Regions from separate parts of the Gordonia sp. 34D genome, predicted to be linked through region 1. Evidence: riboswitches for the same ligand, from Rfam matches in the RefSeq annotation. Region 1 holds a riboswitch; the other holds the start of a gene.
What was found. A riboswitch is a leader RNA that binds a small molecule or an ion and turns the genes downstream of it on or off. The one in region 1 is predicted to bind cyclic di-AMP.
Positions count from the first base shown of each region.

Region 2: linked by a shared signal. The riboswitch ahead of AC1L34_RS02895 (C40 family peptidase) and the one ahead of AC1L34_RS10785 (transglycosylase family protein) in region 1 are both predicted to bind cyclic di-AMP.

Region 1 is NZ_CM155293.1:2,321,257-2,326,467, reverse strand. Features, by position in the region: gene AC1L34_RS10795 (helicase-associated domain-containing protein) at 1-1,947, opposite strand, end outside; gene AC1L34_RS10790 (hypothetical protein) at 1,994-2,173, shown strand; gene AC1L34_RS10785 (transglycosylase family protein) at 2,419-3,054, opposite strand; cyclic di-AMP (ydaO/yuaA leader) riboswitch at 3,062-3,246, opposite strand; gene AC1L34_RS10780 (flavin reductase family protein) at 3,514-3,987, opposite strand; gene AC1L34_RS10775 (hypothetical protein) at 4,047-4,256, opposite strand; gene AC1L34_RS10770 (cold-shock protein) at 4,367-4,798, shown strand; gene AC1L34_RS10765 (DUF2771 family protein) at 4,912-5,211, opposite strand, start outside.
Region 2 is NZ_CM155293.1:624,825-630,035, forward strand. Features, by position in the region: gene AC1L34_RS02885 (DEDD exonuclease domain-containing protein) at 1-1,756, opposite strand, end outside; gene AC1L34_RS02890 (hypothetical protein) at 2,057-2,266, shown strand; cyclic di-AMP (ydaO/yuaA leader) riboswitch at 2,376-2,578, shown strand; gene AC1L34_RS02895 (C40 family peptidase) at 2,597-3,166, shown strand; gene AC1L34_RS02900 (C40 family peptidase) at 3,275-4,303, shown strand; gene AC1L34_RS02905 (peptidase MA family metallohydrolase) at 4,304-5,211, shown strand, end outside.

The DNA of each region.
Region 1 (5,211 bases):
CGAATCTTCTCCCGCGGGAGCGAAACCAGCTTCGCGGAGGCGGTCGATTACTTCGCGCAACGGTGCCGCAGAAACGGCGACCGTTGGTGCCAGCGCCCGCAAAGCGAGGTCGGTGGCCGCGTCGGTGCGGAGAACTTCGGCGAGGGTGGCGGTGTCGTCGCAGCGGATAAACGACGACGCCAGGCCAACGCGCAACTGTCCGTGTTTACGGGCGACGTCGTCGATCAGGTAGGTGAGGGACTGCGGCATCGGCGTCCGCGAATGATCTTCCAGGAACGACGACAGTTCGGCGCTGCCGAGTCCGGTGTCCAATGCGCGTCGAATGCTGTCTTCGGTGATGCGGAAAACCGACGCGGCACCGCCGGATTCCAGGTCGGCGAGAAGTCGGAGGCGGTCGGCGGTCGAGGGTTCGAGGGGGCCGGGCACCATCACGGTGAGGTCGGCTTGGACGAGGAAGTAGTCGATCAGGTTGGGGAGCGAGCGGTTCATCGCTTCCACGACGGCTGCGGGCGCATCGTCGTCGGTGTCGGTGGCGAGCAGTGCGCGCCCCACGCTCGTGAGCGACCCGTGCGCGGTAAGCCCCAGTTCCCGCGCCTCCCGCACGGTTTCGCTGACGACGTGCAACGTGAAGCGGCGCAGTTGGCGGGGATGTCGCCACACGAGAACGCTCGTCAACGCGTCCAAGGTGACCGGGTGCGCGGGTGCGGCTTCGCTGAGGGGGTCGAGGATTTGGCGGCGCCCGGAGATGGCGGTGGCGTCGAAGAGTTCCGACGACAGTGCGGCGAGCGTATTGCCTTCGCGGTCGGTGTCGCCGATTTGCCAGGGTCGGCGCGGGAGGTCGAGCCAGGCGCGTGCCAGCCCCAACCATCGGCGCGTGCTGTCTTGGTGGGCCCAGGCGTCGACGGCGTCGGTGGGGGCAAAGACGTTGTCGGGCATGAGGTCAAGGCTGTCGGAGTCGGGGGTCCCCGAGCCGAGTAGCCGGTTCTGCGCGAGGAGTTCGACGAGGAGACCGACGCGGGTGACGGATTGTCCGGTGGTTTTGGCGAGCCTGCGGAGTTCACGGATTCCGATACCGCCGGATCGCAGGATCGCGGCGGGGGCCGAACCGAGTGCTTCGATGAGGTCGTCGGCGTGCCGCAGTAGTTCGAGAGCTTCACCAGCGCCGGCCGCGTCGACGGTTTTGGCGTCGAACCGGCCGGGCGAAGTGGTGGCGAGCGAGGGGGCCCGCAGACTCGCGGTCTCGAGCGGTGGCTGGTCGCGTAAGAGCTGAGCCACTTGCGGTGGCAGTTCGACGGTCTGCTCGTCGACTCGGGCCAAAAGCCCGCGCGTGATCAATTGTGGGACGGGCGCTTCGGGGTTGGCATTGGGAGCGGCATCGCGGCTGCGACCGAGTGCCGACCCTTTGGCGAGAGTCGTCAGGAGTTCCCGCTGGCGGTCGTCGGCGGCGTCGATCCGTTCGCGAATGGTTTCGGCCGACAGTTGCGACATCGGGCCCAGCAGGTTGTGTGCCCGCCAGGGAAGGGCGGCAGGTAGGTGTGCGCCGCCGAGCCAATGCGTGTGCTTCCCGCGCTTGAGTGGTCCGGTGCCCCACAGCAGTCCGCGGGCGAGGAGGAAATCTAGGCGCACATCGATCTCTGCGCGCAATGCGCGTTTTCCCAGGCGTTCGACGATGTCGTCGCGGCTGACGGGGCCCAGCAGTTCCTTGCGCTCGCCGATCTCAGCCGCCGCATCTAGGAAGGCTTCCAGGACGGCGTCGCCCAGCAGGTCGATGCTTTCGCCAGCCAGTGCGATCGACGCCGCGGACAGTGCGCGTTGCGCGAGGACACCGGTGCCGCGGGGTGGGGGAGACGCGAGGTCGGGCCGAACAATCAGCAGTTCCACTAGGGCTTCGTCGGAACGTGTTGAGAGATCATCGGCCAACCCGCGCAGCGGCAGGTCCGGGCTCATTGGGACAACGTTACCGCCGAGGGGAGCGGCATGGCACAATGAGGCCGTGGCTAAGAAGACTGGATACGTAGACAACGGTTGGCCGACTGAGATCGGTGACGAGCATGCAGTGACTGAACTGGTTGCGCACCTCGCGGGCGCACTTTCACCCTTTGGTGACACCGAGTTCCCCAAGGCTGCGGAAGATCTCCCGTTCATTCAGTCCAAGACGGTCGTCAACCGCTAACCAATACCTCAAAAAGGCCGACTAGCCAGGAATGGCTAGTCGGCCTTTTGTGCTCTCAAGCGATGACGGGAGCGGACCGCACCTCCCGCCTCCCCGCCGTTCTCGCATGATGCGTCGATTCCCGCACTATGTCCGACATAGTGCGGGAATCGACGCATCATGCGAGAACGAGGAGTGGGGGACGGGGAGGAGGTAGACGAGAGGCCCCCGACCATCGGTCGGGGGCCTCTCGTCTAGAGCAAGAATCAGCGGATGTTGTTCAGCAGACCCTGGTTCTGGTTGAACAGGTTGAGCTGTTCCGGAGTCAGCTTGTAGCCGGAGTTCTTCGCGGCCTTCCAAGCGTTGCGGACCTCGGGGCTCAGGTTCGAGTCGTCGACCTTTTTGTCGACCTTGGCAACAGCCTCGTCCGACGACTTAACGTTGTCGGTCTTCGGGGCGTTGTCGCTCTTCTGCGACGGGGCAAGCGGGTTGACCGGCTTGGCGGGCGTCGTGGGAGCGGTGCGCTGCGTCGGGCCGGACAGCGGGCCACCGCACGACGGCCATGCGCCCTTACCCTGGGTTGCCAGGACGCGCTCGCCCACGGCGATCTGCTGCTCGCGGGTCGCCTGATCTGCGGTCGGGGCGTACTGGCCGCCACCGTGGCTCGACCACGTGCTCGGGCTGAACTGCAGCCCGCCGTGGTAGCCGTTGCCGGTGTTGATGGCCCAGTTGCCGCCGGACTCGCACTGTGCAACCTGGTCCCACTCGGAATCGGATGCTGCCGAGGCGTGGCCGCCGCCCATCAGGGCTGCGCCGCCGCCGAGGATCGCGCCGGTGAGGGCAATCTTGGCGAAAGTCTTGGTGGTGGTGTTCGTCGACTGCTTTGCGTGACGTCCGGTCATAACGTTTTCTTCCTCTCTCCACGCGCCTACGAGGTGAGCTGTCGGGTTCGAGCGAGAGGTGCCCGGTCCGCACCGGCGTCACTGGTTGTGACGCCACTGGGACTTAACCCCAAGGTTGTCCACTTTCGTAGCCAACCGTCCCGGAGGATGTTGGGTCCCCCGTCCTCGCTCCTGAAACTGCAAATTGCGGGTGTTGCATCGGCGGAGCGAGGCTTGGCGCGACCGGTGCAACTGCGTTGGTGTGGTCACCAGGATGGCGACCGACACGAACACTACGGACTTGGCGGCGGCAGTTCACGTTTTCGCGAAGGCGATGTTAACGGCGAGTAGGGGCCGATTTCCGTGACTGTTGGCGTCTCCCCTGTTCAGGGCCTGATGGTCGGCCCGTGTCCGGTTCGTTATCCAACCGTTATGTGACAAACGTCACATCCAAATTGAGACGTCCGACACGGCTGCTTCTCAGGCTTGTGCCCGTCTCGATTCGAGGGCCCGGAAACTGCTCGCATGAAACACCAGGGGTTCAAGATCGGGGTCGCTCCGCAACGACTGGATCCGCAGCAAGATCAACAGATGGTCACCCGCGTCGATCTCGTTGAACACGGTGCAAGCCAGTTGCGCCGTCGCACCCGGAATGAACACCGCACCGGAGTCGTCGGTGGTTGGCCGCACACTGTCAAACCGCTGGGCGGGAGGGCCAGCCAGCTGCCGACAAATGTCGCCCTGGTGCGCGGCGAAGACGCTGACGCCCAGGGTTCCGCTGCGCAGTGCGGGCCAGGTTGTCGATCCTTTTCGGACGCAAACCGACACCAGTGGGGGATCCAACGACACTGTCGTGAACGCGCTCGCGGACATGCCGATCGGCCCATCCGATGCCTCCGTGCGGCGGCACACTGCGACGACGCCCGACGGGTAGGCGCTAAACGCCCGCTTCACCGTGGCAGTGTCGGTTGCGGGACGAAACGGTCGCTCGTAATGATCGACGCGGGCTCCGCTCACCGACTGCGCCGCCCCGACAGCAACGCAAAGATCAGCCCCAACAAGAATCCGAGGGGCGCGCACATGGCCAGCACGTAGACGATCGTGACGATGACCGTGCCGGTGTCGCGAACGGCGGGGAACAGCAGGGCGATGCTGGCGACCATGCCGATTCCGAAAAGAATGACGGCCGTCGCGAGCAAGCGCGAAGACTTCTGGGTCTGCATGGCATCAACGGTATCCCTGGCGGTAGAATCGCGTGCAGTGCGCCTCTGCTCGGACTGCCATCGGGCTCAGGCGCTTTTGTATGTGGCAGACCAGTGTGAGGGTGATCGTTGTGCCGACGGGCCGGGTGAAGTGGTACGACTCCGCAAAGGGGTTTGGGTTCCTGTCGCAGACCGACGGCGAGGACGTGTACGTCCGCGCCGACGCGCTGCCGGAAGGCGTTGGCGAGTTGAAGGTCGGCCAGAAGGTCGAGTTCGACATGGCTGCCGGACGTCGTGGGCCGCAGGCGCTGCGTGTGGCTGTGCTCGAACCTGCGCCCAGCGTCGCACGTAATACGCGTGAGGCGGCTCGAGAAGCAGGTCGTCGCGAACGCGACGCCGAGCGGCGCTCGCCTGATGAACTCCACGGTTTGATCGCCGATCTCATCACCCTGCTCGAAAGCAAAGTGCAGCCTGATCTGCGCAACGGGCGCTACCCCGATCGCAAGACGGCGCAGCGTATCTCCGAAGTGGTTCGCGGCGTCACGCGCGAACTCGACCGGTAACGCGCCGCCCAAACTCGTTCTCGCATGATGCGTCGATTCCCGCACTACGTCAGACGTAGTGCGGGAATCGACGCATCATGCGAGAACCGAGGGAGCGGAGCGAGCGGGGCTCGTTAGCCCTTCACTCCGGGGAGTTCGGTCATGTTGGGGATTTGGAAGCCGACGGGGAGGGTTCGGACGGCGAAGACTCCGCGGATAGCGAGGTCGCCGTCGGTGGACTCGGGTTGGCCCGGCACCTGCTCCATGACCGCTGAAATTGCCGAAACCTCGATGCCCAACAGGACACGATCGGGCTCGCTACGCAGGACCTGCGTGAACATCTCGTTCGGCATATGCAGGTACTGCACGCGCTGGATGCCCTGCTTGGTGGCGTACTCGGCGATGAGTGCCCACGGGCCGTCGGCGACTTCCTT
Region 2 (5,211 bases), 1.7 Mb from region 1:
ACATCACAGCTTCTCGTGCCAACCGGGCCGTCTGCGCGAAGTGTCGCCAGCGTTCTGCCGAACCAACGGGCAGAGACAGTTGGTCGGTGACGTCGACGAGGCGGGTACCCGGCTCGTATAGCCAACGCTCAATGAGGGCGATTTCCTCGGCCGGTGCGCCCGACAGCGGACCCAATTCCGGGGCCGGTGGCAGCACCGTGGTTCCTGCTGCCCGCATCCTGTCAACAATGAGCATCGGCGAGACGCCACGGGCGGCACACGCCGCTCCCGCCAGCCGGCCAAAGCGGACCAACGCCAGTTCCCATCCGCCAGCACCGTCGGGCTTGGCGGCAATCACCTCGGGTCGTGCCGCTACGGCAGCGAGACGTTGGCTACGCGCCAATACCTCGATGGTCGCCGATAGTCGATCGCGCGCACGTGCCGCCGACTCAAACCGATGCTGCTCGGCAAGCAAGTCGACGCGGTCGCGGAGAGCAGTCAACAGCGTGTCCGCCCGACCAGAGAGGAGTGAGCGGGCCGCTTCGACGCGGCAGAGGTAGTCGGGCAGGGTTTGGGGGCGCTCGCTGGCGGCGCGGCACACGCCAGGCAAAGCGGCGACCAACGGATCTGGCAGGGCATCAGCGGCGCCGCCGCCCTCGCAGAAGTGATGGGAGGCCTTCTTGAGCTCGGCGGTGCAGGTGCGGAGGCCGGCGGCACCGGAGATGACATCGGCGACGTCTGCGGCCAGTCCGCGGTTGGCAACCGGCCCCAGGGAGTCGATGCCGGGAGTGCGGGTGACCTTGAGTCGGGGAAAGCGCTCAGCCGTCAGGGTGATCCACCAACCGCGCGCAGGATTGCGTGATCGTCGGTTGTAACTGGGTTTATGGACACCGAGGAGCGTGAGCTCGGCGACGCCTGCCTCAAGTGCGTGCGCGCATTCAATGTGGTCGACACGCACGGCCAGCCCCACCATCTCGGCCATCCGTGCGCGTGAGTCGCTGCCGTTGAAATAGCTCGTCACCCGACGATGCAAATCGACAGCGGTCCCTATATAGAGGACTTCGTCGCCGGGGCCACGAAAAATGTAGACGCCGGGCCGGTGTGGCAGTGCCGCGGCCAGGGACCGCTTGGCGCGCATGGCGGCCGTTGCGCGAGGGAGGAACGTGGTCAAGTCGCCGACAGTGCTCACGCCTTGATTGCCGACGCGTTCGAGTAACCGATGAAAGACGTCGACGGTGGCGCGGGCGTCGTCCAGGGCGCGGTGTGTGGGCCGGACAGACACGTCGAAGAGTTCGGCGAGGGCCGAAAGCTTGACGCTGGGTGCCTCCTGTTTGCTCAGGATGCGACGTGCCATCACCACGGTGCACAGGGATGTGGTGAACGTCCACGGCAGATTCATCCGGGCCGCGCCCTTTCGAAGGAACCCCATATCGAATCGCGCGTTGTGGGCGACGAGAATGCTGCCGCGCGCGAACTCGAAGAATGCGGGCAGCACCTCTTCCACGCGGGGCGCGTCGTAGAGCATCGCGGTGGTGATGCCGGTGAGCGCCACGATTTGGGGCGGGATGGCACGGCCGGGGTCGACCAACGTGGCAAACTCGCCGAGCACTTCCCCGCCGCGAATCTTGACGGCACCGATCTCGGTGATGGCATCAGTCTCCGAGCTACCGCCGGTGGTTTCTAAGTCGACAACGACGAACGTGGTTTGGGCGAGGGCCGCGGTAGCAAACTCGGCCGACTCGGGGAGGTCGGCGAACGACATCTGTTCGACAGTCATGTGGGCACCGTACGACGACCCTCCGACACTCAGATGAAGCGACAAACAGATGAGGTGGCATTCCAGATAGCGGTGGCATGGAAAACGCCACGAGCGTTCTTACGCAAGGACCCGCGCACTCCACGGCGCTTTTGTCAGGGGGCGCTCGTAGTCTGCACTCCAAGTTGAATCCGCGACGAGGTGACGGACAAAACGACGGTATGGCCGGGAATCAGGGTCACCGAACGGAAATGAGAGGCAGATCACATGAAGATTGATTGTGGGCGTTGTCCGATGCGGGCGAGGGCCTGTGATGACTGCATGATGCAGATCTTCTTTGCTGGTACTACCAGCGAGTATGGGTCGTTCGGCCCATGCGAAGGTAACGGCCTCGAGTTGGCCGATGCCATCGATGTGTTCGCTGACACAGATTTGATCAGTGGAGACGTCGCGGAAGCCGCAAAGCAAGAAGTTTTCGCAGGTGAAGCCGATTTGTTGGGCCAAAGTGGTCGCACCCTTCGCGCCGTCTGATTTGGGCGCCGATGGCACGCCGGTGACGAACGGCTAGACATCGCGGGTGGGGTTTCGTAATCTTTTCGAGACCTTCCAGTTAGGGCTTCTTGGAGTAATCCGAGAGACCCGGAAGGACGCGCCTAATCGCCCTTACCAAAGAGGGCGAACCGGGGACCCACTTCCTCCGTGTGGCCGACGAGTTCAGTCGGAACGCGGATTGGGGTGAATCGCACCAACGTGAAGCCGCTCGCGGCTTTTGCTGGCGTGCGTAGGGCCATCTCTTCCGGCTCGAACCCGACAGCTAACCCGGTCGGCGATGAGGGAGAACAACAAGGAGTACGTGTTTTCGTGGCTAAGCATCGTTTGGAGCAGCCTAGTGTCGGTCGCAAGGCCGCCAAGTCCGCAGTCCTCGCCGGCTCGATTGCCATTGGCGGATCGCTGGCTTTCGCAGCTGCCCCCGCAGCAGACGCCGCGCCGATCACCATTCCGAATGTCGGCACGTTTGACATTCCGGGTCTGCCTCCGCAGGCAACCCCCAAGGCTCCGAACCTGAATCTCGGTAACTCGCAGCAGGCGCGCGCTGAGAAGGCGCTGCGCGCAGCTGAGTCGAAGATTGGTTCGCCCTACGTCTACGGTGCCGCTGGCCCCAATGCCTTTGACTGCTCCGGTCTCACCTCGTGGGCTTTCCGTCAGGCTGGCAAGACCATTCCGCGTGACAGCTACGGTCAGCTCGGCGGCGGTACCCCGGTTGCGGGCCTCGGCAACGCCAAGCCCGGCGATATCCTCGTCTTCAACGGTGGCGGCCACGTCGGCATCTACGCGGGTAACGGCATGTTCGTCCACTCGTCCACCGAAGGCGTCCCGGTGAAGAAGGACCGCGTCAAGGAGTGGAACCTCCTGAGCATCCGTCGCTACTGAGCATGACGACTGCTAACTGATTTTTACCGAGGGCGGGACGGCGTTTATCGCCGACCCGCCCTCGCCTGTATTAAGGACCGAGTACGAGTGAGCTCAACAAGTGCACCAATGCGGACGTTAAGGCGAGCCGCAGCACTGTTCGTCGCCGTGGTGGCGGCGTTGACAGTCATCGTCAGCCCGCCTGCCACCGCGGATCCGGCCACCCGATCCGCGGATCAGCTGCTCGTCAAGTACAAATCACTGTCGGAAAATGCGGAGAAGACGGCCGAGGCGATGAACGCCGCACAGGTCGAGTACGACAAGCAGCGCAAGATCGTGTCCGTCGAGCGCAAGAAGGCGTCCGTCGCCGCGAAGCAGTTGGCTTCAATGCAGGGGCAGATTGATGCCGCCCAGCGCAAGGTCGATGCGCTCGCACGTGTTAGCTACCGCGGCGCCCGCGTTAACCGCCTGTACGCGATGCTCGTTAGTGACTCCCCGCAAAGCCTGCTCGACAATATGTCGGGACTGGAAGTGATGTCGCGCCAGAGCGCGGCAGATATCCGCAGTGTCATCAAGACCGCCCAGACCGCCAAGGTAGCTAAAGCTACTGCCGAAAAGACCGCAAACACCGCGACCCGGGCCATCAACGACTCAGAGAAGAAGCGGGGCGAACTGCAAGCCAAGCAGGCTGATCTGCAGATTGAAGCCGTCCAGATCCGCGCGATCTACCAGTCGATGACCGGCAAGCAGCTTGCGGCGCTCCGTGGTCCCCGCTACAAATTTGACCCCAAGTCGGTACCGAAGGGGACCTCGCCCCAACTGGTGGCGGTTCAGGCGGCGATCTCGCGAATCGGTGACCCCTACGTGTGGGGTGCAACCGGACCCAACCAATTCGACTGCTCGGGCCTCATGTTGTGGGCATACCAGCAGGCTGGCCGCACTATTCCGCGAACCAGCGAGGCACAGCTCGCAGGCGGAACCCCCGTGGGACGAGACCAGTTGAAGCCCGGCGACCTCGTGATTTACTACCCGGGTGCAACCCACGTTGGCATGTATGTCGGTGAGGGCTATGTGGTCCACGCGTCGACATTCGGAGTCCCCGTGGCCGTTGTTCCGCTCGATAAGGCGGGCCCGTACAACTCCGCGCGACGGTACTGAGTGCGAACACGTCGCGTTGCCTGCGTGGTGCCGGTGCTGCTGGCCTTCGCGTTCCCGCTCGCAGCCTGCGGCTCCGATGCCACTCCGGAATCATCGTCCTCAGAGACGGTAGCGACCACCCAACTGAATCCGTTTGAGCAGCAGCGGTACGACGGGGTGACCGCGCTCCTCGATCAACTCTCATCGACACTCCGCAACGGTGACCGAAGCGGGTTGGCGGAGTTGGTAGACGGGGCCGCACGTCCCGAGTTTCGTCAGCACCTGGAAGTGATTGCTGACAACTTTGCCGACGTCGAGAAGCCTGCGGGGCGCAAGCCCCAGCACTCGCCCGTGGCCGCTGGTCCGCTCAAGGTAAAAGAGTTCCGTTACCGGGTGGCACCGCAGAACGGCCCGGAGCACCTGCTTGCAGACGACTTTGTCGCAAAGCTGGAGGCCGAGGGCGCGACAGACACTTGGGTGACGCCGGTCGACCTCGACTACGCACTCGGTGGCGAAGCTGAGCCGGGGCTCGACGAGCCGACTGTCACCTTGCATGGCAGCCTCACGTTCGCTCGTTATGGCGACGACTGGAAGGTTGTTGGGGAAGGCGGGTTGGCCCCCGATCCGACGCAGGCCTCTCGGGAGAACCCCAAAGCGCCGGATGTGGGTGCCTGGGAGTTCCCGGGGCTCGCGGCGACCGACGTCAAAACCAGCGGCGGCACGTCAACAGTGCTGTTCTACCGTGGTGCCGAGAATGAGGCCGCGAAGGTCCGGCAGCTCCTGCCCGCAGCAGTGGACGAAGTGACCGCGTTCTGGGGTAAAGACTGGGTGAAGCGAGTCGCGGTCATCGCCACCGCAACCAACGAGCAGTTTGCGGCCCTTACCCGCACCCGTCCGGGTGACACCGCCGCAGCCGCTGCGGCCACCGT